DNA from 4 places in the Pseudoalteromonas sp. L21 genome. Region 2 is predicted to be linked to each of the others. Evidence: predicted binding sites of a transcription regulator. Region 2 holds the regulator's gene; each other region holds the start of a gene.
The links. The regulator sigma-54, encoded in region 2, starts transcription at its own class of promoters, with help from an activator protein. The targets are predictions, from matches to a motif close to GTTGGCACGNNNNTNGNNT.

Region 1 (8,283 bases), on a different contig from region 2:
TAAGTTTAAACGCTTAATCATGGAAGAAGATTACGAGACTGCCCTCGATGTTGCCCGTGAACAAGTAGAAAATGGTGCGCAAGTGATTGATATCAATATGGATGAAGCCATGTTGGATTCGAAAGCTGCGATGGTAAAGTTTTTAAATTTAATTGCATCAGAGCCTGATATCTCAAAAGTACCTATTATGGTCGACTCATCGAAATGGGAGGTGATTGAAGCAGGCTTAAAATGTATTCAAGGTAAGGCCATTGTTAACTCAATTTCACTTAAGGAAGGTGAAGAGCCGTTTATTCGCCAAGCTAAGCTAATTAAGCGCTTTGGTGCAGCTGCGGTGGTTATGGCGTTTGATGAAACCGGTCAAGCTGAAACCGCTGATCGTAAGTTCGAGATTTGTCAGCGTAGCTACAAAATTCTTGTTGAAGATATTGGCTTTCCGCCAGAAGACATTATTTTTGACCCGAACATTTTTGCTGTCGCAACGGGCATTGAAGAGCACGATAACTACGCGGTTGAGTTTATTGAAGGTACGCGTCGAATTAAGCAAGGCTTAGCGCATTGTAAAGTGTCGGGCGGTGTATCGAATGTGTCGTTCTCGTTTCGTGGTAACAACCCAGTACGTGAAGCGATTCACTCAGTGTTTTTATATCACGCGATTAAAGCGGGTATGGATATGGGCATTGTAAATGCTGGCCAATTAGCGGTTTACGACGATATCCCCGAAGAGCTGCGCAAAGCAGTGGAAGATGTGATCCTCAATACCGACCCAGGTGCTGGTGAGCGACTTGTTGAACTTGCACCAAAATACTCAGGTATGGCGCAAGCAGAGAAAGTAGAAGATTTAGAGTGGCGTACTTGGCCTGTTGAAAAGCGCCTTGAACATGCGTTAGTAAAAGGCATTACCGAGTATATTGACGAAGATACCGAAGAGTGCCGTAAGAGCAAAGCTAAGCCTATCGAAGTGATCGAAGGCCCACTTATGGACGGCATGAACGTTGTAGGTGACTTATTCGGCGCGGGTAAAATGTTCTTACCTCAGGTTGTTAAATCTGCACGTGTAATGAAGCGCGCCGTTGCCTATCTTGACCCTTTCATCGAAGCTGAAAAAGAAGAGGGCGCAACCAACGGTAAAGTGGTTATGGCAACCGTTAAGGGCGACGTACACGACATTGGTAAGAATATCGTAGGCGTTGTACTGCAGTGTAATAACTACGAGGTTATCGACCTTGGTGTGATGGTGCCGGCAGAGAAAATCTTGCAAACCGCCATTGACGAAAAAGCCGACATTATTGGTTTATCAGGGCTGATTACCCCATCGCTTGATGAAATGGTGCATGTGGCGAAAGAAATGACCCGTCGTGGTTTTGAATTACCGCTACTGATTGGCGGTGCAACAACCTCGAAAGCGCATACCGCGGTTAAAATTGAGCCTCAGTATGATAAAGGTGTGGTTTACGTCAATAACGCCAGCCGCGCAGTGGGTGTGGTTTCTAATTTATTGTCGAAAGAGTTAAAACCGGCATTTTTAGAGAAAACCAAGGCTGAGTATGAAAAAGTACGTGAACAACAAGCACGTAAAAAGCCTCGCTCAAAACCCGTTACTTTACAGCGTGCTCGCGACAACGCAGTCAAACTTGATTGGGACAACTACACGCCACCTGTGCCGAAAAAGCTGGGTGTGACTGAGTTTAAAGATGTTTCGATTGCGACGTTAAGACAGTACATCGACTGGACACCTTATTTCATGACCTGGTCAATCGCTGGTAAGTACCCACGTATTCTTGAAGATGAAATTGTTGGTGAACAGGCTAAAAGCTTATTCGCTGATGCTAATGCAATGCTTGATGAGCTTGAGCAATCAGGTGCGTTACAACCACTTGGTGTCATTGGTTTATTCCCAGCAAATAGAGTAGGGGATGACATTGAGATTTACACCGATGAGTCGCGTACAACGCTTTTAACTACATCGTGTCATTTACGTCAGCAAACTGAAAAAACCGACTTTGCTAACTACTGTTTAGCTGATTATATAGCGCCTAAAGGCACCCCTGATTACTTTGGTGCGTTTGCGGTTACCGGTGGTCTTGAAGAAGATGACCTTGCTGATGCCTTCGATGCTAAGCAAGATGATTACAATAAGATTATGGTTAAAGCCGTTGCTGACCGTTTAGCAGAAGCGTTTGCTGAATATTTGCATGAGCAAGTGCGTAAAGAGTATTGGGGCTATGCGGTAGATGAAAACCTATCGAACGATGAACTTATTCGTGAAAACTACCAAGGTATTCGCCCAGCGCCAGGTTATCCTGCTTGCCCTGAACATACTGAGAAAAAGAAAATCTGGCAGTTACTTGATACCGAGCAGCGTATCGGCATGAAGCTAACCAGTTCATACGCAATGTGGCCTGGGGCGGCGGTATCAGGTTGGTATTTCTCTCATCCTGAAGCGAAATACTACGCAGTGGCGCAAATTCAACAAGATCAGGTTGAAGATTACGCTAAGCGTACCAACATGACTCTTGCCGAAGCTGAGCGTTGGCTATCACCGAACTTAGGCTACGAGCCAGAATAGTAAACAGCCGAGTATGTAAATACTCGGCTTTTTTATTGTGCTTAGATTTGCATGATAAAGTCTTAATTTGAGGGAGTGGTGCTAGAAGCCGATACTCTAAAGCGATACTTAATTGCGAATAAGGCTAAGTACCTAACTTAAACTTTCGTACTTTAAATCTCGTACGATGCATCAGGTTAATTCTTCTAACGGATGGGGTTAAACTTTGTAAAGCTTTTCCGTAACTTCATCTCGTTTAATCACTTTCGTTGTTATGAGTTATCTCTACTCTCCATTGATTCAAGCCATAAATTCATTCTTTCTTGTTCATCACACACCGCTTTTTCAAGGTATCGCTCTGAACCATCGAGAAAATACTTGACGGTAACCTCATTTATTATCCAACGATTGTCTTCTTGATTAAACGAAATGTAGTAATCAAGAGGGACTCCGCTAGTATTGGTACCGCTTACTAATAAACACCCATCTTTATCATCAATTGACTCTTTAGTATTAATTATTTTGGTAATTTCTATGGGGAATTTTGCTAGAGGATCAACAAATGCTGTTTTATCAGTTATGGATCTTGCTTCCACTAAAGCCTCCCAGAGCTCTTTTTTTAGTAAAGTTTGCTCTCTAGGGGTGCCGTACAGGGATTTATATTTATTGAAGGAATCGAGCAAATCATTATTATGCAAAGTATTATTACTTGAACTGCAGCCAAATAAAAAAGTGCTTAATATGAAAAGTAAATATCTCATTAAACTTAGGTGCGAAAATATTAATTTAAACGTCATCTAATTCTAACCTATAAATCTAGATTAGCTTTATTAAAATAGAAAGCACCACACCAATGAACTGATGTGATGCTAGGGGAGGCATAAAAATTAAAAAGGTGATTCAGGGTAAGCGGTTTTACTTTGTGTGCCTGTTAGTCTGTGCAGTAACTGTTTTTGTCGGGCTAATAATAAACCTGAACGTTCGTTAAGTGCCTGACAATGCTTTGATTTAATGACTAACTGCTGCATTAATGTTTGTGTTGTTTGTTTGATTTCTTTTGGCAACTTTTCAACTAACATCATTAAGCCTTCTTTACCTTGTGCAAGCCCTAAACTTTGTAAATAGCTATCACGGCTTAGATGGTTTTTATCTAAAGACTGTAAAACAGCAGACATCTTGGCGTTGTGCTGTTGTAATGTTGTATCTCGTTCGCTTAGAAGCACATACTGTTGTTCAAGTGCACTAATGAGTGAATCAAGCTTGCGTACATCGTGTTGTAGGCTTTCAATAAACTGCTTAATGCTGTTTATGGTCATTTTTTATGAAACTCTAGTAGGGCATTGATTAATGTATCTTGGTCAAGCGACAGCTCACCATTAGCAATAGCGGCTTTTACTTTTGCTACTTTTTCAAGGTCAACATCAGGCTTTGACGCTAAGTCTTCAAAGGTATTATCGATTGTTTTACTAAGCGAACTAATTTGTTCTGCGCTTGCTTGCTTGTTCGCCGCTGTGTGAGATTTTTTACTGATATCTTGATTGCCCGCATCAATAAAGTTGTTCACTTTTGCAGCTTGCTCAACATGACTACTGCTACCTTTGTTGTTTATGTTCATTATCAATCCCCAATTAATTTTCTACTAATTTTGTAAAGCGACCCAATTTATCGATTTCTTAAATTTATTTTTAAATTTATAAAAGTGTTGCTTTTACAACCCCTTTATCAATCACTTGGCCTTCAACAATTTTACCAGAACTGAGGTTTTTTACTTTGATCATTTGGCCTTTAATCCCTTCCTCAAGTGCAATTGCTTTTACGCTTGCAGTAAAGGAGCTTGTGCTGATGAGAAGTTTTATATGCTGCTCTTTATTGACTAGGTAGTTATTTTCGAGCTGTCTGCGAGTGATTAAATCGCCTTGCTTGATGTTTCTTTTAACTGTCATTCCAATCAATTCATTTGTGCTCGTTTCCATACCGTAAACGTGTTTTGCAATATTAATCGAATCATAGTTTAGTAACTCATTACTTAACACTTCGCCGCGTTGTAAGTCGCGTTTAGCAACGACTAAATTGAGCCACAGATCCACTTTTGCGGTGGCTCTAAATTGCCAAATAGGATCTGCACAGCTGACGGTCAGACGAATTCTGCCTGCGGGAATGGAATTGGGTTTTACTCTGTTTATTGATAACTGATCACAGCTAAGCTCTTTTGCTGCAGCTGGTATGTATAACGCAATTTTTTTTTGCTGACTTTGCTTGTTTATGCTGCCCAAGTAATGAGTTATTTCGTTATTTATATACCGTTTAATCTCTTTTTTAAAGTTGCTTGCTAAGACATTGGCTGAAAATAACAAGGAAATAATTCCAAAAAAGAGGAAAAAAGCACCATTCCGTATCGGAAGTATTGCTTCCGCTTTGGCGTGCCTTAGATTGAATTTATTACAGTAACTCATTGAAAAATATGTCTTATAAAATTTGGCACAAAGGTTGTTAATAGCCTTATACCGAATTCAAAATGTGCAAACGAGCATACAAGACGTAGTCAGTTGAGGCAACAATGGCATTATTTGATAAAGCGTTAGGCGTACACCCATTTGCTATGCAGTTGAGAATAGACAGAGCTGAGGTGATCGCAAGTAACCTAGCAAATGTTGATACCCCAAATTTTAAAGCCAGAGATGTGGATTACCAGCAAATTTTGGGCGATGTCGCAGCGAGTATGGAGCATAACAATGATGTAGGCTTTGCGGGAATCACTGCCAATGAGCTGATGTATCGTGTGCCGTATCAAGCATCCAGTGATGGTAATACCGTAGAGCTCAATGTCGAGCAGGCAAAATTCTCTAACAACAGCATGGATTTTCAGACCAGTATGACCTTTCTAAACATGAAAATCAGTGGCCTGCATAAAGTAATCAAAGGAAATTAATAATGTCTTTTAATTCTATTTATGACATTAGCGGCAGTGCAATGCGTGCTCAAGTGATGCGCTTAGATACCATTGCTTCTAACCTTGCTAATGCTGACACAGCGGCGTCTACCGAAGAGGGCGCATATAAGGCGCTTAAACCGGTTTTTTCTGCCATGTATAAAGACTCTTTTGATCAGCAAAATGTTGCGGCTGCTGTTAATACCATGGGTGTGACAGAGTCTAATCGTACTGTTGAGCAACGTTATGAGCCTAACAACCCACTTGCCAATGATGATGGCTATGTCTTCTATTCAAACGTCAATGTACTTGAAGAAATGGCAGACATGATGTCAGCAAGTCGTAGTTATCAAACATCCGTTGATGTTATGTCGCGTGTTAACAGCATGCAGCAAAGCATTCTTAAATTAGGACAGTAGCACCATGGATATCGCAAATACCACACATAGCAATAATAATGCTGCCAATGTAAGCTCAAGTATTTCAGGGAATGTTAACTCGGCAGAAGAAATGTCGACCATGTTTTTAGAGTTGCTAGTGGCACAGATCAGTAATCAGAACCCGTTACAACCTATGGACGGAACCGAATATGTTAGCCAACTAGCTGAATTCTCAAATGTTGAATCATTACAAAGTATAAAAAATAACACCAGTGCGAGTTTAGATAACAGTAGCAGCATGTTAGTCCTTGAAGCGACCAACTTAGTTGGTGAAACAGTGACAGTGCCAGCGGATGTGGTGGCTTTAGAAAAAGAGGGCAAAGTGTCGGGTCTTGTTAACTTATCAACACCTGCTGATTCAGTCACTGTGCAACTTTATGACAGTAATGGCCAGTTAGTTGAAGAAAAACAGTTGGCATACAGTGGTGTGGGTTCTTTGAATTTCGAATTTGATGAACAAGATGCGGGTGGCTATTCGATTAATGCTTTTTCGACTACCAATGGTGTTTCACAACGCCTAACACCTTGGCTAAATGGTGAAGTAGAACGCGTTTCTGTGGGTAGCAGCAGCGACGATATTTTATTGCAAGTTGATGGCTTAGGTAATTTTGCCTTAACCGATATTAATCAAGTTGCTTAGACTGAAGAGGAATAATTATGTCTATGTTTAATATAGGTTTAAGCGGCCTTAAAAGCACTCAAACAGGGTTAGAAGTAACAAGTAATAATATCGCTAACTCATCAACTTCTGGTTATAAAACAGGTAATACAGAATTTGCCGCGGTTTACAATGGTGGTAGTCGTGGTGGTGTACGTGTTTCAGATATCAAAGAAGACTTTGTAACCGGTGGTGATATTGTTAGAACAGGTAACGCACTTGATATTGCAATTGATGGTCAAGGTTTCTTTGCTATCTCTGAAGGTAACCGTATTGCTTATACGCAAGCAGGGCAATTTACCCTAGATAATGAGCTTAATATTGTTAATGCAAATGGGGCAAAGCTGCAAGGTTATGGCGTGAGTGATGCTGATGCGGCTGGCGAAGCTGAGATCATCCCAGGTGTGTTAACGGATCTTAAAGTACAAGGCGCGAACATCCCAGCTGTCGCAACTGATGCAATCGATTTTCATGGCAACTTAAGCTCTGCCAGCGACATTATTTCTTATCCTGTAGCACCGAATAACTTTGATCCTACCGATGGCACACAGTATAACTTTTCGCAGCTAACAGAAGTATTCGATTCGCAAGGTAACAGCCATGTATTGACTCAATACTTCAATCACACAGCTGATAACCAATGGCAAGTAATGTACTTTATGGATGGTTCACCACTACCAGCAAGTGCACTTGGTACCCCCGCAGGGGCTGTGACTGATACTCAGGATGTTGTTGTTGATGGCAATGTTGTCACAGCAGGTGTTGTTAATATTACCTTTGATGCCGACGGTCAAATGCAACCGCTTGATCCTGGCTTTACGCCTCCTGCGCCGCCAGCACAAGAAGATGACAACGTACTTGACCCTTACAATCAACGTGAAATTACCATGTCTTTCCCTGTTGGGGGCGGTGCTGCGCCAATGTCTTTAACGCTGGATATGGCAAAAACAACGCAGTTTGGTACTAATTTTAATATTCTTGAAAATGATGCTAGTGGCTATTCAGCAGGCACTTTCTCAGGTTTATCAGTCGAAGAAGATGGCAAAATTTTCGCCACATTCACTAACGGAGAATCTAAGCTTCAAGGGCAGGTTGTACTTGCTTCGTTTGCAAACACAAATGGTTTAGAAGCGGGTGATAATACGGTTTGGTATGAAACCCGTGACTCTGGTGGTGCCTCATACAGTGAGCCAGACAGCGGCACAGTTGGCGGATTAATCGCAGGTGCGTATGTCGGCTCTAATGTTGATATCAGTGAGCAGTTAGTCGGCTTAATGTCGTTCCAACAGAACTACCAAGCAAATGCGAAAACCATCAGCAGTGCTGATGAAATGATGCAAATTTTATTTAGTAATACTTAAGGTTTCATCTTATGGAAAAGTTAATTTATACCGCTGTCTCAGGGGCTGAACTAAACAATACAGCCTTAAAAGTAACAGCCAATAACTTAGCCAATGTAAGCACTGCAGGTTTTAAGGCTGATTTAGAGCAAGCGCAATCAATGCAAGTTACAGGCAGTGGGTTTCGCACTCGTTATCACGCACAAATGTTGCCTGTCACTACCGATTTATCAGCGGGTCCTATGATGGACACTGGCAGAAAACTGGATGTTGCTCTTAGCGATGGTGGTTTTTTAGAAGTGATTGATGACAATGGCGAACCTGCTTATACGCGCTCTGGTAACCTTGAAATTGATGCGGATGGTTTC
Region 2 (8,283 bases):
ATTTTCAGCATACATGTTAAAGCCCTTATTATAAGTCTTGCTCACGATGGCGAATTTTTACATTCGCATGGCTTTTCGCGAAACTTTCACCAATCGTCTGTGCTAAGTAAACCGAGCGATGCTGTCCACCTGTGCAGCCAATTGCGATCGTTAAATAGCTGCGGTTATTACGTTCAAGGTGTGGTAACCACGTTTGCACAAAGGTTTGAATCTGCCAAGTAAATTTTTGCACTATGCTATGGCTTGCAAGGTAATCTTTAACTGGTTGGTCGAGACCCGTAAGTGGCTTAAGATCTGGCTCCCAGTGTGGGTTTGGTAAAAAGCGTGCATCAAATACATAGTCAGCTTCTTTCGGGATACCATGCTTAAAGCCAAATGACATAAAGGTAATAATAAGCTTTTTGTCTTTTTTACCGAGAATCTTCTCACGAATTGACTCTGCTAGCTGATGTACACTTAAATCCGTTGTGTCGATCATAAAGTCGGCGCGGGTAATTAGTACATCGAGCAGTATTTTTTCTTGCTTAATTGCTAAATCGAGTGGTAAAGAATCTAAAGAAAGCGGATGTAAACGTCTTGTCTCAGAGAAACGTCTAATGAGTGTTTGATCATCACTATCAAGGTAAAATAAGGTTGGATTGGCGAAACCTGGCAAGTATTCAAGAATATCATTAAATTCTTGTTGCTCTTTTGGCAGGTTACGTACGTCGATACTGACTGCTATTTTGTCGTAATTATCAGAGACGCTGCGCACTAGCGAAGGTAATAGGTTTACAGGAATATTATCAACGCAATAATAACCAAGATCCTCAAGGACTCGTAAAGCGACTGATTTACCTGAGCCAGAACGGCCACTGATAATAATTAATTCCATTTATGCCTCTGATGCAATAACTTGAAACAGTTCCTGATCGGTTTTAGCGCTGCGTAACTGTTTACAAAATTCTTTGTCTTTTAGTCTATCAGCAATTGTTGATAAGGTCTTTAAATGAAGTTGGCAGTCTCCATCAGGTACGATGAGTGCAACAAAAATATCAACAGGGCGGTTGTCAATTGCGTCAAAGTTAATTGGAGATTCGCTCACTATAATAAACGCATGCGGTTTATCAGCACCTGACATACGACCATGCGGAATAGCAATACCTCTACCAATTCCTGTGCTCCCCAATTTTTCTCGATTGAGTAAAGCATTAAGAATATCTTGCTGCGATAGATGAGGAAGCTGCTCATGAGCGAGTTCGCTGATAAATTCGAGAATTCTTTTTTTGCTATTAAAAAGGACCGCAGCTTTGCTGCAGTCCTGGCTAGTAAGTGAACTAAGTTTCATAATTTAGTGTCGAGCTAATTTCTCTTTGTGTTTAATTACTTGGCGATCAAGCTTATCAATTAGCGAGTCGATGGCCGCGTACATATCTTGATGCTCTGTAGAGGCAAACAGTTCGCCTCCGTTTACATGTAAAGTTGCTTCTGCTTTTTGACTTAATTTTTCTACGTCTAAAATGACATGAACATTATTAATATGATCAAAATGCCTTTCTAGTTTCGCAAACTTGGTGTTTACATAGTCTTTTAATGAATCTGTGATTTCTACATGACGACCAGTTAGGTTTAGTTGCATAAGCATTTTCCTTCTATGTAAAACGTCTAAATCAAGCTTTTACGCTGATTAGACGGCGGTATTGCTAGAGACTCTCGGTATTTTGCAATTGTACGTCTAGCTACTTTAATTCCTTGCTCAGCCAATATATCTGCAATCTTACTATCACTCAATGGCTTCGCTGAGTTTTCTGCGGCAATAAGCTTTTTGATTAAAGCGCGTATTGCCGTTGATGAACACTCGCCACCATTTTCTGTGCTGACGTGGCTTGAGAAGAAATATTTCAACTCAAAAATACCCCTTGGGGTATGCATATATTTTTGCGTTGTAACCCGTGAAATCGTCGATTCATGCATTTCGACCATTTCAGCGACATCATTTAGCACCATCGGTTTCATCGCCTCAGGGCCGTGTTCAAAGAAAGCCTGTTGTTGTTGAACAATACAGTTCGTTACTTTTAATAAAGTATCATTCCGGCTCTCTAAGCTTTTAATAAACCACTTAGCTTCTTGCAGATGAGAGCGAATAAACTGACTGTCGCTGCTTGATTTTACAGAGCGTGACATAGCCGCATATTGGCTGTTCACTCTGATCTTTGGCATACAGTCAGGGTTAAGCTCAACGACCCAACGACCTTTTACTTTTTTTACTGATACGTCGGGTATGACGTATTCAGACTCTTCACGTACGATGCTATCCGCGGGCTTAGGGTTCAAGCTATGGATAAGCGTCATGACTTCTTTTAGCTCGTTTTCTTTAAGCTTAGTCTTTTTCATCAAAGTACGATAGTCGCGGCTTGCTAATAATTCGATGTGCTCAGATAAAACCATTTTAGTTTCAGCCAAATAAGGTGTATCTGCATCGAATTGACGAAGTTGAATACATAGGCACTCTTGTAAACTGCGAGCACCAATGCCGACAGGATCAAATAGCTGTATTCTTTTTAGGACCGCTTCGACTTCATCAAGTTCTATTTCTTCTTCTTCATCATCGTTTTGATTAAAGCTTTCAACAATATCCTCACAACTGACGGTTAAAATACCTGAGTCATCAATAGCTTCGACTATAGCAACAGCAATTGCTTCATCAGTTGGACTAAATGGGGTCAACTGTAGTTGCCACATCAGATATTCGTGGAGAGTTTCGGTTGACGCACCTTGATAAATAGACTCATCTTCTGGCATTGGCCCTGAAGAGGTTGAAGGAGCTGCACTCATGTACTCATCCCATGTGACGTCCATTGCTAGGTCGTCACTAACGGTATCTTTATTGAGTGCATCACTGCTTTCTTGCTCGTACTCACTTGGTGCTTCTTCTGCCGTAGCAGTGACTTGTGAATCATCAGAGTCAGATTTTTGTTCGTTTTTACCGATTGCGTCTTCACTGTAATCCGCTTCTTCCACTTCAAGTAGAGGATTACTATCAAGCGCTTCTTGTATTTCTTGCTGGAGATCCAATGTACTAAGTTGCAATAAGCGAATGGCTTGTTGCAGTTGTGGAGTCATTGTAAGTTGCTGGCCCATGCGCAGCTGTAATGATTGCCTCATGTATCCCTAACAATCCTTTTAAATCATTTATTGATACTACTTTGAGTCAATATCAATATGTTGTCATTATTGTAAGTCTAGCAGATGCTCTAGTCGGTGATGTATTGGTTACAACCTGAATTGCTCGCCTAGATAAACATCGCGTACGGTTTGGTCTGCTAATACGTGTTCAGGCGTGCCTGATGCAATTAGCTCCCCATGAGAAACAATGTAGGCTTTTTCACAAACATCAAGGGTTTCTCGAACATTATGGTCAGTTATTAGTACACCGATACCACGGTTTTTCAAATGCTCTATAATTTTCTTTATATCTAACACTGAAATTGGATCAACACCAGCAAAAGGCTCATCTAGCAGAATAAATTTTGGATCTGCGGCTAATGCTCGCGCGATTTCAACACGGCGACGCTCGCCTCCTGATAGCGCCATACCTTGGCTATCTCGAATGTGCTGAATACTAAATTCATCAAGCAGGTTATTGAGTGTTTCTTCTCGTTGCTGTTTTTTAAGATCTTTACGTGTTTCAAGAATCGCCATCAGGTTTTGGTAGACCGTCAACTTTCTAAAAATGGATGATTCTTGGGGTAAATAGCCAATACCTAATCGAGCGCGATTGTGCATGGGTAATAAAGTGATGTCGTTGTCATCAATACTAATTTTACCTTTGTCGCTTGGCACTAGCCCTACAATCATGTAGAAGGTGGTGGTTTTACCTGCACCGTTAGGGCCTAGTAAGCCAACAATACTGCCAGCTTCGACTTCTAGTCCCACATTTTTGACAACTTGGCGACCCTTATAGCTCTTTGCTAACAGCTCTGCTTTTAATGTACTCATGGCTGGCCTTTATCATCTTTTTTATTATCAACAGGCACTAAGATTGTATGCACACGATCCGTTGAATTTTCGTCTTTTTCAGCACTAATGAGTTGTTGTTCCATGTCATAAGTTATACTTTTTGCACTGACTTTTTGCCCTGCTTGTGTCACTTGTGCATCGCCAACTAAGGTGAGTAAACGCTTTGCTACATCGTAACGTACTTCGTCTGCACTGGCGCTCATAACCGTGCCATCTTCTTGTTTTTCTTCAAAGTAGGCTGGCTTACCTGTGGCAATGATAAGTGAAACAGTACCATCAACCTCACCAGCATGTGCTTCTAGGCGATCTGCGGTAATACGACGATTACCATGGGTTATTTCTACATTTTCTTCAAAAATCCCGACTCCATTTTTTAACTGACCTACTTGGCGATCTGAGCTAATGCTGATAGGAGTACCCGCTTGGTCTGCAGCAGCGCTTGAAAACGCAATCAATAAGCTTGGGATTAGAAGTAATTTTTTAAGTTTATTGGTCATAGTATATGGTTCGTGTATGGTTAGTTAACTCGACGATTTCGGCTTTTAAATCAGCTTTTAAACCTTTACCGGTAATCTTTAAGTTTGGGCCTGTTAATGTAACAGGTTGTTTTGAGTACATGGTCATTTTTTCAATATCGACATTGATATTTTCTGCGTTGATATCTTCAATCATGCCATTATGAGTTAGATTTTTTGCAACAACGTCACCTTCAAAAATAAGTTGATCGTTTTCGTACAAGGTAGCCTCTTTTGCTTTCACCTGCCAAACCTGTTGATCCCCATAAATGGTAAAAATAGGCTGTTCAAAAAAAGTAAACCCTAATTGCTGGTATAGCTCCATTTTAGCCGCAGCGACTTTATGGCTGATGTTACCTTGCTCATCATACGCCGTTTGCTTTAGCGCAATGGCGGTGTAATCCGGTGTTGCGATTATCTCGTCTTCACTGTTTATTGCGCCTGTTGGTTGGCTAAAGTACGGATACCATAACCAGATCATGCAACAAACAAAAACAATACTCAGTAAAATACGGGCTATATTCATGCGCTGGTTCCATCAGTTGTTAACGCTTTCGCGTTTTCCAGCATTAATAAATCTGTAAGCTCTCGCACAGCGCCAAACCCTCCGGGTAACATGGTGGTGTAATGAGCGAGTCTTTTTATAAGTGGGTGAGCATCGTTTACAGCAACCGCAAAGCCTACTTTTTCCATGACAGGTAAATCAGGGCCATCATCACCGATATAGGCTATTTGCTCATCGCTCAAAGTCAGTTTGTCTTTTAATTCTTGATACGCAATAAGCTTGTTTTCTTGACCTTGATAAATGTGTTGTACTGTTAGGCTAGTCATGCGTTGCTGAACTATTTGTGAATGTCGCCCTGTAATAACCGCAACCTCAAAGCCACTATTTATTAATGCTTTAATACCAAAGCCATCTTTGGTATTGAACGCTTTGAGTTCTTCACCGTTATTTCCTAAGTAAATACGGCCATCAGAGAAAACGCCATCAATATCGCAAATGAGTAGTTTTATTTTCTGAGCACGTTGGCTTACATCGGTGCTTAATGGCTGATAAAGCTCGGCAAACGTCATCTTTAAAGTACCCCTGCTTTTAAAAGGTCTTGCATATTAAGTGCGCCAATCGGTGTATTACTTTCATCGATTATTATTAAACCGTTAATGCGTTTTCGTTCCATAATATTCAATGCTTCCGCAGCGAGCATATCAGCATGTGCGGTGGTGCATGAGCGCGTCATTACTTGGCTAATCGATGTGTTATGAATATCGACACGTTGCTCTAAAATACGGCGTAAATCACCGTCAGTAAACAGACCTGCAAGCTTTTTGTTTTCATCGACAATAGCTGTCATACCGAGGCCTTTGGCTGACATTTCTATTAGTGCATCTTTAACACTTTGGGATTCGGTAACGATAGGTGTGGCACTGCCAGTATGCATGACGTCTTCAAGGCTCAGTAATAAACGCTTACCTAGGCTCCCCCCAGGGTGAGATAAAGCAAAGTCATCGGCAGTAAAACCGCGCGCTTCGAGTAGGGCAACGGCTATCGCATCGCCCATAACTAATGTCGCAGTGGTGCTGGCAGTAGGGGCGAGGCCCAATGGACACGCTTCTTGGCTAACTTTGATGCACACATGGACATCCGATAGCTTCCCCATAGTTGAGTTAGGGTTACCTGTTAGAGATATCATTTTTGCGCCAATACGCTTAATAACAGGAATAATACCAAGCACTTCACTGGTTTCACCTGAATTTGAAATGCACATCACAACATCTTCACGTGTGATCATACCTAAATCACCATGACTCGCTTCACCTGGGTGAACAAAAAATGCAGGGGTGCCTGTACTTGCTAATGTAGCGGCTATTTTGTTGCCGATATGGCCTGATTTACCCATACCTATGACAATAATACGACCTGTGCAATGAAACATTAATTGGCAAGCATGTTCGAAATCAGCATTGATATACTGTTCAATTTCTCTTAATGCTTGCGCTTCAACTTCAAGAACTCGCTTACCTTGCGCAATAAAGCTTTGCTGCGTCATTTGTTATCCTATTTGACTGAAAATATAGCCTTGGTATGCAATAAATGCGACTAACAATAAACCACCTTCAATTCTATTGATACGACGAGCACCTCTTAAGTTCAATGACATGGCGATTAAAGCTATGGTTGCGCCAATCATAATCAAAGCATCTCGGTTAGCCGCTGAAGGGTCGATGATTGATGGGTTGATAATCCCTGCAAGAGGCAGTACCGCCAATAGGTTGAATAAGTTTGAGCCAACAATGTTACCTAAGGCTAAATCATCTTCATTTTTTAGTACCCCGGCAATACAGGCTGCTAGTTCAGGTAAACTGGTGCCAATAGCAATGATGGTTAACCCAATCACTAAGTCGCTTAAGCCAAAGTATTTTGCAATATCTACTGCCGAACCAACCAGAAAGTGTGAACTGATAGGAAGAAGGATCATACCCACGACAAGCCAAAACAAAGCTGAGCCTGTAGAAACATTATCAGGGATATCTTCACACGCTTCTGAAACGAAAGGGTCATCCGCTTGGTTTTTATCTCTTAAAGAAATAATAACTAAGCCTGCAATAAAAACAATAAAGCCAATAAGGAGCGCAACACCCTCAGCAAATGAGAAGAAGTTATCAGAGAATATGTACCAAGAAGCCACCGACACTAATAGTACTAATGGCATCTCACGTTTGAGTGTTGTTGAAGAAACAGATAAAGGCCTTAACAGTGCTGTAATACCTAATACTAGTAAGATATTAGTAATATTAGAGCCAACAGCATTCCCTACCGCGGTATCTGTTTTGCCTGCAAGGGCTGCTGATGCTGACACCATCATTTCGGGTGCCGATGAACCCATGGCAACAACCGTAAGGCCAATGATTAGGGTTGGGATCCCCATGTTTTTTGCCAGTGCCGCTGCCCCGTAAACAAAACGGTCTGCACTCCATACAAGTGCGGCAAAACCGATAATTAAAATGACAAAAGAAGTCACCATTTTTATACGCCAATATTACTTAAACAGATGGCTGCAAATAGTAACAAAAGCAAACCTGAAAGTATAAGTAAAAGAATAGACTGAATGTTTTAAATGGGTGTTTTTTGGAAACTAAATTTAAGCGTGTATTAAGTTCGACATTTCTAGCATAGATTATTTTGATAGAAAATATTACAAAATTTTACGATTTGTTTTTTCCATCTTGACTAAAAAACCCTTAAAATGGCAAAACTAGTGAAAAAAGTTATGGAGAGCGACTTGTCGCAATCAATAGTAGAAATCAAGGATGTAACCTTTTCACGGGGCGATAGAATCATATATAAAAATATGACTTTTAACATTCCGAAAGGCAAAATTACCGCTATTATGGGACCAAGCGGCATTGGTAAAACCACCATGTTACGCTTAATTGGTGGCCAACTTAAGCCTGACGCGGGTGACATTTTATTCGAAGGGCAGAGTATCCCTAATATGTCACGCAAGGCACTTTATGCTGCCCGTACAAAAATGAGCATGTTATTTCAAAGTGGCGCTTTGTTCACTGATATGACTGTATTTGATAACATTGCTTTTCCCTTACGTGAACACACGCAACTCAGTGAAGACTTAATTCGTCTTGTCGTGTTAATGAAACTACAAGCCGTTGGTTTACGTGGTGCACAAGATTTGATGCCATCTGAGTTATCGGGTGGTATGGCAAGGCGTGCTGCACTAGCGCGTTCTATTGCACTTGATCCTGAACTCAT
Region 3 (8,283 bases), 570 kb from region 2:
GGTCTGGATCTGCGGGTGCTCATTACGAATAATATTAGCAACCTGTTTAGAGTCCATCCATTTTAACGAATCGAGGCCTTTCGCACCTGAGCCCATTACAATCTGATCGATTAAGCTTGCTGCTTTATCTTCACCTAGGGCTGCGGTTAGTGCTTTCTTAATAAAGTCTTCAGATTGGAAACCAATAGTACTAAAGCTTTGAATTTGTTCAATAAACAAGTTATGTACAGCGCTAATTTTTGCTTGCGATAAATCATCCAGCGCAGCCATTGCCATCCCGACTTTTTGAACCTGTTTTGGCTCTAAGTGTTTTAGGATTTGTGCTGCATCCTCTTCTGATAAACTCAGCAAAAGTATCGCGGCTTTATCTACGCCGTCTAATTTGTCGACATCAAACGCCGCAGGTAGTTGTTTTTCTTGATCAGTCATCTTCTGTTAACCACGCTTTCACTACTTGTGAAGACAATTCAGGCTCATTTGCTACCAGTGCTCGCACTGCTTTAAGTAAATCTTCATCGCCATGTAAATCTGGTAGCTGTAGTGTACCATCACTTGAGAATCCTACAGCAGCCGAGTCAAAGTCTTTATTTAGCATATCTAGCGTACTATCACCAATATCTATACCTGAGCTTAGCGCATCTTCATCATATTCTTCCAGTGTATCATCTGGGTAAATTAAGCGTTTCAGCATCGGTTTAACAACAGCAATTATTAGTACAATGATTACCAAGGCGCCCAGCGCTAAACGTAGCATTTTCATGAACCACTCTTGTTCCCACAGTGGTATTTCGATTGCTTCTCCTGTGTCTTGGCGAACAAAAGGCACGGTTACAACTTCTAGCGCATCACCACGCTGCATATCAAAGCCAACACCACCTTGTAATAAGCGACGGATATTTGACAATGCCTCAACCGAGCGCGGTACCATTGTTGTTTCACCGTTTTCACCGACTTGAGGCACGTAGTCAACGGCAACAGATACACTAATACGACGGATAACCCCTGTTTGCTGACGTTTATGTGAAATCGTTGTATCTAACTCATAATTACGGGTTGCTTCTTTGTGAGAGCGACTTGGGTTAGTTGCTGTGCCAGCAGCACCTTGACCCGCTACCTCAGGGATATCAGAGTTAACAGGCGGCTGGTTTGTTAAGGCACCAGGAATACCAACCGCTAAACCACCAATGTTATTTTCTTCAAACGTTGTTTCACTGCGCACGGCAGGTAAATCTGGGTTAAAGCGCTTTTGAGTTTCTTCAACGGCACTAAAGTCCATATTCAAATCTACTTGCGCTGTGTAGTTGCCTAACCCCACGACAGGGATAAGGATACTATCGATTTTATTAAGATATTCTTCTTCACGTTTGCGCTCAATTTCATACTCTTTACGTGAGCGAGCTGCCAGTGAATTTTGTGAGCCTGAGTTAAGTAAACGGCCATTTTGATCGGTAACTGTAACGCGCTCAGGTGACAGCCCTTGTACAGCTGACGCAATAATATCAACCACTGAGTCAACTTCTTCACCATCAAGTGTGCGGCCACGCTTAAGCGTTAGCACCACCGTAGCAGAAGGCTGTTTTTCACGACGAGCAAATACGTTTTCTTTTGGAATAGCTAAAAGTACTTTGGCGCGAGTTACATTTTTTAGCTCTTCAATGGTGCGCGCAAGCTGCTGCTCACGGCCATGTTTTAAACGTTCTCGTTCAAGGCGTTGGCTTACACCAAATCCCATATCTTGCATGATGATATCAGTACCTGAGCTTGGCGCTTGCTCAAGGCCTTCACGAGCCATCAATAGCTTAATATTTTGGTATTCGCCTTCTTCAACCGAAATGACATTACCATCTAATTCATAATCAATCTTTTGAGCATCTAAAAAGTCGAGAGTTTGAATAAGCTCTTCCGTTGGCATTTTACCAAGCGGTCGCATATCAGGCTGACGAGCCCAAATAATGATAAAAATAGCGATTGCCAAACAGATAGCCAATGCAATAACTAACGTAACCTGACGAAGTACATCCACACCGTTCAGGGCACTTAAGTATCCAGACTTTTGCTCTTGTTGTTCCTCAGTATCAGGTGAATCGACTCCACCACCTGCTAAGGCTAGATCAGTTGATTGATTAGATTGCGCCACAATAATTCTCCACTACCTAGTTAAACAGGCATGTTCATAATGTCTTTATATGCTTCAACAAGTTTGTTTCTTACTTGTACCGTCGCCTCAAAAGCCACTGAAGACTTTTGCGAAGCTATCATCACTTCTGCCAAAGAAACACTGCGATCTCCCATCTCTAATGCGGTGACTTTTTGCTTAGCGTCTTGTTGTAGGCCATTAACGTTATCAAGCGCATTACTAAGTAAATCACCAAACTGTGCTGATGAAGTCGGCTGAGCTTGTGTTGGTAAGTTATTAACTGACTGGCTACGGCCCGCTTCTAGAGCCATAGATTGCATTTCTTGAAATAATGCGCTGTTTTGAATTTTCATAATACTCTCTGACGATGCAGTTCACTTAATAAGTAAAATGCACAAAGCGTGCCACAAATAAAAACCAATAAAAACAATTGGTTATTATTTAATTTGTTGTTGTCAGAGTTTTGACAGCAAACAAGCTCACGATAATGTGAGCTTGTTTGTGTAAGAAAAAATATGGATTAGGCTGGTAATGCGATCCCAAGGTCACGCATTTGCGCCAACTTATACCTAAGTGTACGAGGACTAATTCCTAAAGTCTCAGCAACCTCTTTGCGTTTGCCTTGGCATTTGGCTAGCGTCTCTAAGATAATACGATGCTCTTTATCTTTGAGTTCGTCTTTATAATTACCTTGCTCGTTCACTTGAGGAATACTCGCAAGCTGAGGCTCTACAGGCTGCTCTTGGTAAATCGGGGCATTATGTGATGGAGCCGATTGGGTTGGCTCTGAACTTGGTGATAACAACTCTTCGATGAAAATATCATTCTCATGAATACTGTTGCCATCACATAAAATGAGTGCCCGTTGAATGACATTATCAAGCTCACGTACGTTACCAGGCCACGCATGCGCTAGTAACTTCTGCTTTGCGCCTTCTGTAATCAGTGCAATTGGCTCTTTGCTTTTCAAGCAGTGTCGTTCAATCAAATGCTCAGCCAGAATAATAATGTCACCTGGACGCTCAGCAAGTGGCCGCCACATCAGTGGGAATACATTTAAACGATAGTATAAGTCTTCTCTGAATAAATTGTTACTAACAGCGTCTTTTAGATCACGGTTGCTGGTTGCCAAAACACGAACATCAAGTTCAATCGTTTTACGGCTACCCAGTCGCTCCACTTCACGCTCTTGTAATACACGCAGTAATTTTGCTTGCAGCCCTAAGTCCATCTCAGTGATTTCATCAAGTAAAATAGTGCCGCCTTGCGCCTGTTCAAATTTACCTGGACAAGCTTGAATAGCACCTGTAAAAGCACCTTTTTCGTAACCAAATAATGTTGCCTCGAGCATGTTTTCGGGGATGGCTGCGCAGTTAATTGCAACAAAAGGCGCATCAGCACGGCTAGACTTATCATGAATGTAACGCGCTAAGACTTCTTTACCTGACCCACTTGGGCCAAGCACCATAACACTGGCGTCAGAGCGAGCCACTTTACTGGCCAGCTCAAGTAGCTTTATGCTTGATGGATCTGCGACAATCGGGCCTTCGGTCTCTTTTTCTTTCTCTGGTAAATAACGACTGACCATATTAAGGAGCACTTCTGGCGCAAACGGCTTGGCCATATAGTCAATAGCACCAAGGCGCATTGCTTCAACCGCATCATCAATGGTGGCATACGCTGTCATCATCAAAACGGGCAACTCTGGGTAATTCAATTTAATGCTGCGCAATAGGTCGAGACCACTCATAGTGCCCATTTGCACATCACTGACTACCAATGCATAGGTATTTTGTTTTAACAAGACCATTGCCTGCTCGGCACTATCGGCAGCAATACAATCAATACCTGACATTTCTAGTGTATCAATCAGCGCTTCTCGTAGGCCTGCGTCATCTTCAACGACTAAAATAGGATGAGTACTCATTTTGCCTCCGCTAACATAGGTTCTGCACTAATAGGCAAGATCAAACTAAAACAGGCACCACCATGTGCGTTGTTATATACTTCAACCCGCCCTTGATGGGCATTGGCGACTGAGCTGACTACAGCCAGTCCAAGCCCTGTACCTTGGCTTTTAGTGGTAAAAAACGGTTCAAATAATTTATCTGCTAAACGAGTATCAATACCTGGGCCATTGTCGCTGACACTTATGCGCACGCAATTTTCATCTTTGTCATCTCGCTCAGCACTCAGCTCAACACGTGCCTGACTGCCAATTATTTGAATACTATTATGAATAAGGTTTTGAACGGCACTTGCCAGTGCGGTTTTATTTCCGACAATTTCGATATCTGGCTCAGGTAAACTAACGACAAGCTCGCTGTGATTTTGAGCAACCATTGCATCGGCACCCGCTTTAACTTCGCTTAAAAGCTGTTGCATCGAGACACTTTCAACAACTTGCTGCTCACCGCTTTTAGCAAATAAAAGCATGTCATTCACTTGGGTTTCTAAATCTTTTAAACGCGACATTAACTTAGTATGGAAATTACCACGCGATGCTTCAGGTAATCGCTTCGAGCCTAAGTTTGCAGCATATAGCATAGCTGCTGAAAGCGGCGTCCTGACTTGATGAGCAAGAGAAGCAACCATTTTGCCAAGGGCACTTAAACGTTGCATATGCGCTACACGCTTTTGCAATCTGCGCGTTTCGGTCAAATCTGTCATTAGGATGAGTTGCCCAGGCTCAGGGGCTAGGGCTGTAATATCGAGCTTAATTAAACGACCATCTTTTAGTGACACCTCATGACCATCATCTTGCTTAGGGCGAAACGAGCGCTGAATAACGCTAAACCACTTTTCACCTTCTAATGGCTCACCCAGCATGTCTATCGCGATTTGATTTGCTTTTGCAATCATGCCGCGCCCATCTAGCACCACCACACCTGCAGGCATAGTATCAACCAAATGACTAAGCCAACTCGCTTGCTGGCGAAGCTCACTTAATTCCCCCACATACTCTTCTTGCTGTAAACATGGGTTATATTGATTAGCTGTGATAAATTGTGGTTTTAGTACATTTGCCAAGGCCATAATTAACTACTCAAAAATCCTGTCTGACAGTGTAAATGCACAAACCATACCAACTTTATTATTGTTTAAATTCAATAAATTAAAGGTTAATTTAACAACGACAAAAAAATGACAACTGCGAGGGAACGATGCAAAAAGAACACCTTTGTCGCTGCCCATGGCTCGACACCAGTAAAGAAGATTATGTGGCCTACCATGATGAAGAATGGGGTGTACCCGTCTACGATGACCATCGCCTTTTTGAGTTCATCACTCTTGAGTCTGCACAAGCAGGACTCAGTTGGTACACTATTTTGAAAAAGCGTGAAGGTTATCGCAGAGCATTTAAAAACTTTGTCGTCGATGACATCGCCAAAATGAATGAAAGCGATATAGAACGTTTAATGCAAGATGACAGCATTATCCGTAATCGTTTGAAAATTGCTGCAACAATCAACAATGCTAACTGCTTTTTAGAGATTCAACGAGAGTTTGGTAGTTTCTCAAACTATCAATGGCAGTTTGTAGGTGGTAAACCACTAGTGAATAACCTTGAAAAGCGAGAGGATTACCCTGCAATTACAGAAGCCTCGACCACTTTTGCTAAAGATCTAAAAAAGCGCGGCTTTAAATTTTTAGGGCCAACAACCGTGTATGCGCATATGCAAGCATGCGGTATGGTTAATGATCACAGTAATGATTGTTTTAGAAAAGCTGAAATAATTGCACAGTATTGATTGCACGATTAGTGTTAATTTGAAGCGAATAAAAACAAGTAGGTCATCTATCATAGCGTGTTGCTAAAATGACCTACACATTTTTTGGGGTAATACTGAAAAGCTAAAGCAGGTTAATCTCGTGACAGATTATACTTTTTCATTTTTTCGACTAGGGTTGTACGGCGTACACCTAAAATTTCAGCGGCACGTGCCACGACATAGTCATAACGCTCAAGGGCTTGGCTAATCAGGCTTATTTCTAAATCTGCTAAATACTCTTTTAGCTCAATACCTTCTTCAGGTAATAAACCTGAATCAGCTGACGCGGCTGAAAGTTCAGGCTCTTCGTCCTCGTAATCGCTAAAACCACTGCTGAAAATATCGTTAAAGGCATCTCGCTCCATCAACTCTTCAGGGTATTCAGGTTCATAGGCATCGACTTCAATATAGCGGTATTTGCTTGGTAAGTCTGGTACATCAACGACCTTATCAGGGAACATGATCACCATACGCTCAACGAGGTTCGCCAGCTCTCGAATATTGCCAGGCCACGCATGCTCTTTTAAACTTTGAATCGCGCGCTCAGTGAACTTGGCTGTGGTGCCACTTTGCTCGTTTACACGGCGCATTAACTCTTTTAATAACAGTGGAATATCGTCTGCGCGTTCACTTAGTGATGGGTTTTCAATCGGAAATACATTTAAGCGATAAAAAAGATCTTCACGAAAATCCCCTTTTTCGATCATATCCTCAAGATTTCTGTGGGTTGCAGCAATGATGCGCACATCAGCCTGAATAGGCTTAGTCCCCCCTACCCGCTCATAGCTTCTCTCTTGTAAAACACGTAGTAACTTCACCTGCATTTGCAATGGCATGTCACCAATTTCATCTAAAAAGAGCGTACCACCTTGGGCCAATTCGAAGCGACCTTTACGTGCAGAAATCGCACCTGTAAAAGCGCCTTTTTCATGACCAAATAACTCACTTTCAAGTAACTCCCCTGGGATTGCTCCGCAGTTTACTGGAACAAATGGTCCTGTGTTACGCTTAGACAATAAGTGAACATTACGGGCAACAACTTCTTTACCAGTGCCAGATTCACCTAAAATGAGCACATTGGCATCTGTTTTTGCGACTTGTTCAATTAAAAAGCGAACGTCTTTGACTGCATCAGTTTCACCCACTAAACCATCAAATGATTTATGCGATTTAGACTGTTTATGCTCGCCTGGCAACATACGTTGATATTGCTGACAATCATGCAAAAGCTGAGTAGTTACATCATGGTTAAAGGGTTCACAAATTAACCCCACCACGTTAGCAATACTCAATAACGGCTTGAGTGTTTCACCTATCAATAAGAATGGGATAGCAGGAAACTGCTTTATAACGGTTTCATGGCTTAGTTGCTGTAAAGCCCCAAGAATCACCATACATTCTTGCTGTTGATGCTTCTCACAAAATGTTTGTAGTGTTGACTCATCAACCAATTGAACAGCTTCACCTATAAAGGTAAGTGCTGCATGTAAACCTATCGCACGATTATTATTATTGTCTAAAATTAAGATCATTATTGGCGAACCACAGTTACCACTCGGTTAGTTAATTTTTAAATTGTAAGCGAGTTTGAACGGGATGCAAGCGCAAAGCGGCAATTTATTGACATCAACGCCAAAAAATAGTCACTTAGTAGAAAAAGCAATACTAAACTACTAACTTAACTCAATAGAGAAGTTTTTGCTTTAGTGCAGCTACGCACATTTGTATAATTCATCTAGACTAAGATAAAGAAAAAGTTAATTCTGCCGATACTATCTATGGCACTAATATTGCTTAGATTTGTTTTATTAATTGGTGTTTTAATTATAGGATTTTCTCATGGCACACATCTCAGTAAAAAAGTACAGTCAGGTTAGCGTTAGCAACATCAACGAAATGACACCGTACGAGCAGATAAACCTTATCTTCAATAATATCATTGGCAGATTAGCGGCAACAAAGGGCTTTATTGAACGTAAAGAACTGGAAAAAAAGGGTGAGAATATCTCTAGTAGCATTTTATTGTTTGGCGCTTTACAAGACGCTTTAAACTTTGAGAAAGGCGGAGAAATTTCTAATAACCTTTTATCACTTTACGACTTTTGCCAACGCCGTCTAACAGAAGCAAATATCAATAATGATATTGATGCAATTGATGACGTTATTCGAATCGTAAAAGAAATAAAAGAAGGCTGGGATGCCATTCCAGCAGATGAGCGCACACCTAAAGCTGATCAATAAAATGCCTGATAATCTGACTCTGGACGAGCAACTCACTGCCCTTTCAGAGCATATAGATAAAACTGAGATTGAGCTTGCCAGCCAATCGTTAGTGGCTATCGATAAAAAGCTAAGGGCTTGGTGTGAAAGTAG
Region 4 (8,283 bases), on a different contig from region 2:
CGCGTAATAAGCGAGTTTGCACATCAAGCGGCATATCACCAATTTCGTCTAAAAATAATGTGCCGCCATTTGCCTGTTCAAAGCGACCTTTACGAATGCTGTCAGCTCCTGTGAATGCGCCTTTTTCATGGCCAAATAATTCAGATTCGACTAATTCTTTAGGAATGGCAGCCATATTGAGAGCGATAAACTGGTTTTCTTTGCGTGGACTGTGGTTGTGTAGGGCACTGGCGACAAGCTCTTTACCTGTACCTGATTCGCCATTGATTAACACACTCATACTTGAAGCTGATAATTTACCAATCGCACGAAACACCTCTTGCATAGCAGGTGCTTCACCGATGATATGCGCATTGGTTTGCGGTGCTAATTTACGTTTGGTTTTTTTTGTTGAGTTAGCACGACATGCGCTTTCTACCAATGCTACGGCTTCATCTAAATCAAACGGTTTGGCAAGATACTCAAATGCCCCTTTTTGAAACGCATTAACTGCAGAGTCGAGATCTGAGTGGGCAGTCATGATGATCACAGGTAAGCCAGGATTTTGCTCAGCAATTGTTTCTAGCAATGCCATGCCGTCCATACCTGGCATACGCACGTCAGAGACGAGCACTGTGGGCTGGCTAAATTTTAATGCATTAAGTACATCTTGTGCATTTGCATAGCTTTGGGTGTCAAATCCTGCTCTTGCCAGCGCTTTTTCTAATACAAAGCGTATTGAGGCATCATCATCAACTAACCAGACTGTTTTCATGATTACTCCAAAAAACCATTAATCCGTAAAAGGCAAATAGATATTAAATTCTGTATGGCCAGGCCAACTGTCACAGTCTATGTGTCCGTCATGCTGGTCAACCAAGGTTTGCGCTATGGATAAACCAAGCCCTGAACCATTTTCTTTATTGGTGATCATGGGATAGAACAAAGTTTCTTTTAGATTCTTATCTATACCTGGACCATTATCCGAAATTTGGATCAGCAAGGTTTTTTTCGGCGCTTTACCAGGACGTCTATGCTGGTGGTTAATACGGGTTTTTATTCTGATTTCACCACCATCAACGAGAGCCTGTTGGGCATTACGAATAATGTTCAACACCACCTGTTGAATTTTACTTTGATCTATATACACATTAGGTATGCTCGGATCATAGTCTTTTACTAAGGTGATATTCGCACTATTATCCAGCATGCTTAGCTTGATTACTGACTCAAGTGCTTGGTGAATATTGCCATAGGATTTGTGGGGCAACTGATTCGGGCCAAGCAAGCGGTCGACTAGCTCTCGCAATCTGTCTGCTTGCTCAATAATAAGCTCTGCACATTGATCTCGTTCTTGCTGATCAACCTCATACTGCAATAATTGCGCCGCTCCGCGAATTCCACCTAATGGATTTTTAATTTCGTGCGCCAAACCACGTATTAAATTACGCGCAGCTTGATATTGATGCATTTGATTAGAGGCTTGATCGTGACGAATTTCATCGTCCATTTGGCGGCATTCAAATAAAATGTAGTTTTCATTTTTGCTGCTGAGCCGTCGCGTACTGATTGTTAATTTAGCATGGCGAGAATCGATGAACACCACGTCAGCTCTATGCTGATGGCAATCAACACCATCGAACAGTGAGTACTGGGCGATGCGTTTTAAATCAATTGAGTGATAGTTAAATAGATTATCGAATGGTTGGTTGATAATACGTTTAGGACCTAAACCTAAAAGCTCACTTGCACTGTCATTTGCATAAACCAGTTTGAAGTTTCGGTCGAGCAAGATAACGGCAGTACTTAAATTTTTCCAGATACTGTCGAGTATTTCTGAGTCGAAGGGAGTATTACTGAGCATGTTTGCACCATTTTAGTGCGTTGCGATTGAGCATAGCTTAGCACAGCCATTCTGCATTGTGAGGTATCTATTTTAAAAAGTTAATTGCTGTTTAATACAGATGCTCGATGCATAAAAAAGGTGCTTACTGGGCTAACCGAAACGAGTTTATTATTCTCATTAAAAAGCTTAGCTTGCAGTGTGTGTTCGCCTCGATTGACTTCTCTAAGTGCAAAGGTTGTACTGCTACTGGCAACACCTAAAGGAGTGCCATCAACAAGGAGTTGTACCTTAAAGCCTGTTGCAAAGCGTGGACTAATACGAGTCGTTACATAAACGGAACCAGTATTCTCTCTAACGGTGGCTTCATTTTCAGGTGAGGCTATTGTCACTTTAAAATTAACCGGTGTAACGTTCGGGCTGCTATCTAGAATGCTCGTATCGGTCGCTGGCATAGTGAGATTTTGCGTATTTAGCTTTACTTCAGTTGCGCCTGGACGTGGTGTATCAGAAAAGACTAAAACACCATTTCTATCCTTCCACGAATACACTTTCTTCTGAGCGGTACCATGGCTAAAAGTACTAACAAAAATTAGTACTGCTAACAATAAAGTTATGCTTTTCACTCTGCAACCCTGCATTTCTTAATCTATTTAAAACTGTAGAGGAGAATACGTCGAATTACCATTAAAAAAGCCCGCAAAGCGGGCTTGAGAACACACATTTATTATCTGATATAGATAATTCTGCTACAGCGCAATTACACGCTGTAGTACATTTCAAACTCAACTGGGTGAGTTGTCATGTTAAGCTTTTCAACTTCTTTGTTCTTCAGTGAGATGTATGCATCGATTAGATCGTCAGTGAATACACCACCTTGGGTTAAGAATTCACGGTCAGCGTCTAAAGAAGCAAGTGCTTCGCTTAGTGAAGAGGCAACTTGTGGGATCTCAGCAGCTTCTTCAGCTGGTAAGTCGTATAAATCTTTATCCATAGCATCGCCAGGGTGGATCTTGTTTTTGATACCGTCAAGGCCAGCCATAAGCATTGCTGAGAATGCTAGGTATGGGTTAGCTGTTGGATCTGGGAAACGTACCTCGATACGACGTGCTTTTGCAGACGGTACCACAGGGATACGGATTGAAGCAGAACGGTTACGTGCAGAGTATGCTAGCATTACTGGTGCTTCGAAGCCTGGTACTAGACGTTTGTACGAGTTAGTTGACGCGTTAGCGAATGCGTTGATTGCTTTAGCGTGCTTGATGATACCACCGATGTAGTAAAGTGCTTCTTCAGAAAGACCCGCGTACTTGTCACCAGCGAAGATGTTTACGCCATCTTTACCTAAAGATTGGTGACAGTGCATACCAGAACCGTTATCACCTACAAGAGGCTTAGGCATGAAGGTTGCTGTCTTACCATAAAGGTGAGCCATGTTATGGATAACATATTTCATCTCTTGGATTTCGTCTGCTTTTAATACCATGGTATTGAAGCGTGTTGCGATTTCGTTTTGACCCGCAGTTGCAACTTCATGGTGATGAGCTTCTACAACTTGGCCTAGTTCTTCAAGAACTAAACATGTAGCTGAACGCCAGTCGTGTGATGAATCAATAGGTGAACATGGGAAGTAACCACCTTTAACGCCTGGACGATGGCCTTTGTTGCCACCTTCGTAGTCTTTATCTGAGTTCCATGCAGCTTCGATATCATCAATTTTGTACATAGAACCAGACATGTCTGATTTGTATTTTACATCATCAAATAGGAAGAACTCTGGCTCTGGGCCGAATAAAACAGTATCAGCGATACCTGTTGAACGCATGTATTCTTCAGCGCGTTTTGCAACAGAACGTGGATCACGCTCGTAACCTTGAAGTGTTGAAGGCTCAACAACGTCACAACGTACGATTAAAGTAGCTTCTTCAGAAAATGGGTCCATTTTAGCAGACTCAGGTACAGGCATTAGTACCATGTCTGATTCATTGATGCCTTTCCAGCCAGCAATTGAAGAACCGTCAAACATTTTGCCGTCTTCAAAGAACTCTTCATCAATTTGGTGATGAGGAATAGAAACATGCTGTTCTTTACCTTTGGTGTCAGTAAAGCGTAAATCAATGAACTTAACGTCATTTTCTTTGATAAAATCTAAAACCGATTGTGACATGTGTCCTCCAATTGTTGGGTTTTATTTTTGCTGCATTATTGCTTTTGTTTTATATAAGCTGATTTCATGCCATATTTTTAACATGTTGTTTAGGCTTATAAAAAAAAATAGAATAGGGTTTTGTTAAAACTATTTGCACAACTTTGGTGCGTAAAAGTTTCATTGTGGTGCATTGCTTTTTCACAATGCCAAATGCACAGAAATTGAGCATACCTAATAAATGAACTCTGAGCTTGATTTACTCTGAAAATATGGCTCATAACTCAGAATTTCGCCAATTCTTACTGTTTGAAATGAACAAAGTTCATAAATTTGTCATTTATAAAACAGATACTTAGAAAAAGCTTGAAGAAAGTTTATAAATTTACATTGGATAAACTTTCATCCATGCCATTATTAAGGGATAATATGCGCCCTTTTAAATCCTATGCTGGGACATCTGGTGAAAACTCAGATGAGTGCGTAGATCTTGCAGGATCAATGAGATTCAATTTCTCTGAGAAAAAATATGAGCATCGAAAAGTTAAGAAATATAGCGATTATCGCCCACGTTGACCACGGTAAAACAACTTTGGTTGATAAACTGCTTGAGCAATCAGGCACATTAGAAACGCGCGGCGGTAACGAAGAGCGCGTAATGGACTCAAACGACATTGAGAAAGAGCGTGGTATTACCATTTTAGCTAAAAATACAGCTATCTCTTGGAATGACTACCATATCAATATCGTAGATACCCCAGGACACGCCGACTTCGGTGGTGAAGTAGAACGCGTACTTTCGATGGCTGACTCAGTATTACTACTTGTTGATGCTCAAGAAGGTCCAATGCCACAAACGCGTTTCGTAACGCAAAAAGCATTCGCACAAGGTTTAACGCCGATTGTTGTTATCAACAAAATCGACAAACCAGGTGCACGTCCTGACTGGGTTATGGACCAAGTTTTCGATTTATTCGATAACCTAGGTGCAACTGATGAACAGTTAGACTTTAAAGTAATCTATGCATCAGCTATCAACGGCTGGGCAACAATGGATTTAGACACGCCATCTGACAACATGGAACCTATGTTCCAGATGATCGTTGACGAAGTATCTCCACCGGATGCCGATCCTGAAGGTGCTCTTCAAATGCAAATTTCTCAGCTTGACTACAACTCATACATCGGTGTTATCGGTGTAGGTCGTATCAAGCGTGGTACTGTTCGTCCTAACCAACAAGTAACGATTGTGAGTGCAGACGGTACTAAGCGTAACGGTAAAGTTGGCCAAGTAATGAGTTACTTAGGTCTTGAGCGTCACGAAGCAGAATCTGCGGGCGCAGGCGACATCATTGCAATTACAGGTCTTGGTGAGTTAAAAATCTCAGACACTATCTGTGATGTAAATACCGTTGAAGCATTACCACCACTAAGCGTTGATGAGCCGACAGTAACAATGACGTTCTCTGTAAACACATCACCATTTGCTGGTAAAGAAGGTAAATTCGTCACTTCACGTAATATCCTTGAGCGTTTACAAGCTGAGCTTGTACACAACGTAGCACTACGTGTTGAAGAAACTGATAATCCAGATAGCTTCCGTGTTTCTGGTCGTGGTGAGTTACACTTAGGTATCTTAATCGAGAACATGCGTCGTGAAGGTTACGAGCTTGCGGTTTCTCGTCCACAAGTAATCCTTCGTGAAGTTGATGGTCAAAAAGAAGAGCCATACGAAACACTTACAATCGACTGTCAAGAAGAGCACCAAGGTTCTATCATGGAACAAATTGGTCTTCGTAAGGGTGAACTAACAGACATGTCTCCAGATGGTAAAGGCCGTGTACGTATGGACTTTATGATCCCAAGTCGTGGCTTAATAGGTTTCCAAACTGAATTTATGACATTAACCTCTGGTTCTGGTCTTCTTTACCATACATTCGATCACTACGGTCCACATAAAGGCGGTACTATTGGTGCGCGTAAGAATGGTGTAATGATTGCGAACGCAACGGGTAAAGCACTTACTAATGCATTATTTAACTTACAAGACCGTGGTAAGCTATTCATTGGTCACGGTGTTGAAGTTTACGAAGGTATGGTTATTGGTATTCATAGCCGTGACAACGACCTAACAGTAAATGCACTTAAAGGTAAGCAACTTACTAACGTTCGTGCATCAGGTACTGATGAAGCGCAAACATTAACGCCACCACTAAACTACACGCTTGAGCAAGCGATTGAGTTCATCGATGATGACGAGTTAGTGGAAGTAACACCTGAGAGCATTCGTATTCGTAAACGTCACTTAACTGAAAGTGACCGTAAACGTGCGAGCCGTCAAGCTAAAGACTAATAACGTCTTTTAGTTTTAAAAAATATAAAAACCGTCGTATTGAAAAATACGGCGGTTTTTTTAGGCCTTTAAAATAAAGAGCTTCTAGTGACAACTCTTAACTTGTAAAATAAGACTGCCTACAAAAACAAAGGAATCGATTTAATGGACAAGGATCAAGTGGACGCGCAAATTGCTTTTTCTCAGATGCAGCGTAATGAATCCATCAATGAGAAAATAGATGCGCTCAGACCTAAGTGGTGGTCTATTATCAGTAAGTATGCAAGTTTTATTTTCACGCTTTTAGTTGTGCAATACTTCTTTCCTGAAACGATTGACCAGCCTGTTTTCTACTTTATTTTACTAATGATTTTTAATGTAAGTATTGCCCAATACTATGCAGATAAACAATTACATAAACGATTAGACTTACTTCATAGTTTAATAAAAGAGACGAAAGTCTAACCGTTTTGGTGTGTTAGATTGATAGGGGCAAGGTTTTACTACAGTGACACTTGCTCACCTTCATTCAGTATATATACGGGTACTTGGCTGCTCATGTCTTTTTGCATATGCAGTAATCGTAGCAATGCAGAGTGACTAGAATGGTCGCCCATTTGCCAGCTTGCGTTACCATACCCCCATGGGATCATCACTTTACAGCTTAGCTCCTCAGCTGCATTTAACGCATCTTCAGGTGTTGTGTGTACATAGCGGTACCATTTGCCGCTTTCTTGGTGGTAATAGGACGCTATCGGCATCAAACACACATCAATTTCGCCGTATTTTTGTTTAATATCCCGAAAATGTTTTGAGTAACCGGTATCGCCAGCAAAAAATAAGGTTTTTCCGTTTTGTTCGAGTAACCAACCATTCCATAAATCTTTATTGTGATCTTCATAAATGAAAGGCACTAAGATACGGCTGCTAAAGTGGTGAGCTGGCACGGCATGAATCGTTAAATCATTAATCTTGGTACTTGCGTACCACGCCATCTCTGAGATAGTAAAACCACCGGTAGGGAAGTTATCTGCAAATCCTAAAGGTACTAAATAGCGTGGACCATTGCCAATTTCTTCTATATCCGCTTTGTTAAAATGATCATAATGGATGTGTGAGTACATCACCGCATGTAGGCCATCAAGCTCTGTTTGCGTTGGCCAAGCCCCAGGTTTGCGATAGATACCGCCTGCGAGTTTGAAGGCCAAGTCTACAGGTGAATCAAACTGATCCTTAACGGGGTCAAACAGCAACTGCTCACCACTGGGTGATTGAATATAAAAGCCTGCATGACCTAACCAGCGAACTGTAAAGCCTGAATCGACTTTAGGTACTATTTGTTCGCCTTGATAGTGGCATTGTGAGTTGCTGTCGTTGCATACAAGCAGCTCAGACGTTTCATAGCAATTGTCGGTGCAGGTTGTTGGGTACTCTTTTTCACCGGGGTAAAGGTTATGGTAACGACCAGCCTGCTCTCCTTCGGTTTTTAACGGGGTAATCGTACCTTCGCCAGCAATAACATTAACAGTGTTAGAGTGGCTACAAGCTGCTAAAAGTGCAGCGGCGATAAGTGTAGGAAGTGTTTTTAAATGCATAACATGCTTACTTTTTATTCTTTGCCACGAGTTTAGCAAAATAAGATTTAAGATAAATCATTAAAAAGTAACAAGAGGTTACATAAAAAAGCCTACGTTTAAGTAGGCTTAGTGAAATTTGCGCAAGATGATTAGCTTGCTTTATTCATTTGCTCAATGAATTTATTTGAGTCTTCAATCGACTTATTCATATCATCCATTAAAATTTTGATGTCGCGTTTTAGATTCGTAAACTCGCCTTTGATAGCTGTTACAGCTTGTGCATTAAGGTTGTGTTTTAGATACAGCACGTTATCGTGAAGCGATGTTAATACAGGCTCCATTTTACTCTCAGCACTGCGCATTGAGCGTAACAGTTGGTCAAATTGGCGCTTGGTTGCATTAAGCT

Region 1: flgB (flagellar basal body rod protein FlgB) is a predicted target of sigma-54. The motif match lies at 5,023-5,041, and genes of this name have one in related genera.
Region 3: fliE (flagellar hook-basal body complex protein FliE) is a predicted target of sigma-54. The motif match lies at 2,528-2,546, and genes of this name have one in related genera.
Region 4: glnA (glutamate--ammonia ligase) is a predicted target of sigma-54. The motif match lies at 4,045-4,063, and genes of this name have one in related genera.

The regions. Positions count from the first base shown of each region.
Region 1 covers NZ_JAKKCV010000003.1:562,847-571,129, reverse strand. The annotation lists gene metH (methionine synthase) at 1-2,569, shown strand, start outside; gene L3V41_RS11415 (hypothetical protein) at 2,821-3,345, opposite strand; gene flgN (flagellar export chaperone FlgN) at 3,436-3,864, opposite strand; gene flgM (flagellar biosynthesis anti-sigma factor FlgM) at 3,861-4,163, opposite strand; gene flgA (flagellar basal body P-ring formation chaperone FlgA) at 4,240-4,902, opposite strand; gene flgB (flagellar basal body rod protein FlgB) at 5,106-5,477, shown strand; gene flgC (flagellar basal body rod protein FlgC) at 5,480-5,896, shown strand; gene L3V41_RS11385 (flagellar hook capping FlgD N-terminal domain-containing protein) at 5,901-6,557, shown strand; gene L3V41_RS11380 (flagellar hook-basal body complex protein) at 6,575-7,936, shown strand; gene flgF (flagellar basal body rod protein FlgF) at 7,948-8,283, shown strand, end outside.
Region 2 covers NZ_JAKKCV010000001.1:1,046,985-1,055,267, reverse strand. The annotation lists gene L3V41_RS04825 (HPr family phosphocarrier protein) at 1-15, opposite strand, end outside; gene rapZ (RNase adapter RapZ) at 29-874, opposite strand; gene ptsN (PTS IIA-like nitrogen regulatory protein PtsN) at 875-1,327, opposite strand; gene hpf (ribosome hibernation promoting factor) at 1,331-1,618, opposite strand; gene L3V41_RS04805 (RNA polymerase factor sigma-54) at 1,645-3,144, opposite strand; gene lptB (LPS export ABC transporter ATP-binding protein) at 3,253-3,978, opposite strand; gene lptA (lipopolysaccharide transport periplasmic protein LptA) at 3,975-4,496, opposite strand; gene lptC (LPS export ABC transporter periplasmic protein LptC) at 4,486-5,040, opposite strand; gene kdsC (3-deoxy-manno-octulosonate-8-phosphatase KdsC) at 5,037-5,588, opposite strand; gene L3V41_RS04780 (KpsF/GutQ family sugar-phosphate isomerase) at 5,591-6,562, opposite strand; gene L3V41_RS04775 (calcium/sodium antiporter) at 6,566-7,537, opposite strand; gene L3V41_RS04770 (ATP-binding cassette domain-containing protein) at 7,784-8,283, shown strand, end outside.
Region 3 covers NZ_JAKKCV010000001.1:474,490-482,772, forward strand. The annotation lists gene fliG (flagellar motor switch protein FliG) at 1-429, opposite strand, end outside; gene fliF (flagellar basal-body MS-ring/collar protein FliF) at 422-2,137, opposite strand; gene fliE (flagellar hook-basal body complex protein FliE) at 2,158-2,490, opposite strand; gene L3V41_RS02235 (sigma-54 dependent transcriptional regulator) at 2,658-4,064, opposite strand; gene L3V41_RS02240 (ATP-binding protein) at 4,061-5,173, opposite strand; gene L3V41_RS02245 (DNA-3-methyladenine glycosylase I) at 5,302-5,889, shown strand; gene L3V41_RS02250 (sigma-54 dependent transcriptional regulator) at 6,003-7,442, opposite strand; gene fliS (flagellar export chaperone FliS) at 7,750-8,151, shown strand; gene L3V41_RS02260 (hypothetical protein) at 8,153-8,283, shown strand, end outside.
Region 4 covers NZ_JAKKCV010000005.1:355,994-364,276, reverse strand. The annotation lists gene ntrC (nitrogen regulation protein NR(I)) at 1-754, opposite strand, end outside; gene glnL (nitrogen regulation protein NR(II)) at 773-1,843, opposite strand; gene L3V41_RS16140 (DUF4124 domain-containing protein) at 1,924-2,448, opposite strand; gene glnA (glutamate--ammonia ligase) at 2,583-3,989, opposite strand; gene typA (translational GTPase TypA) at 4,498-6,321, shown strand; gene L3V41_RS16125 (hypothetical protein) at 6,466-6,765, shown strand; gene L3V41_RS16120 (MBL fold metallo-hydrolase) at 6,804-7,895, opposite strand; gene L3V41_RS16115 (DUF2959 domain-containing protein) at 8,027-8,283, opposite strand, start outside.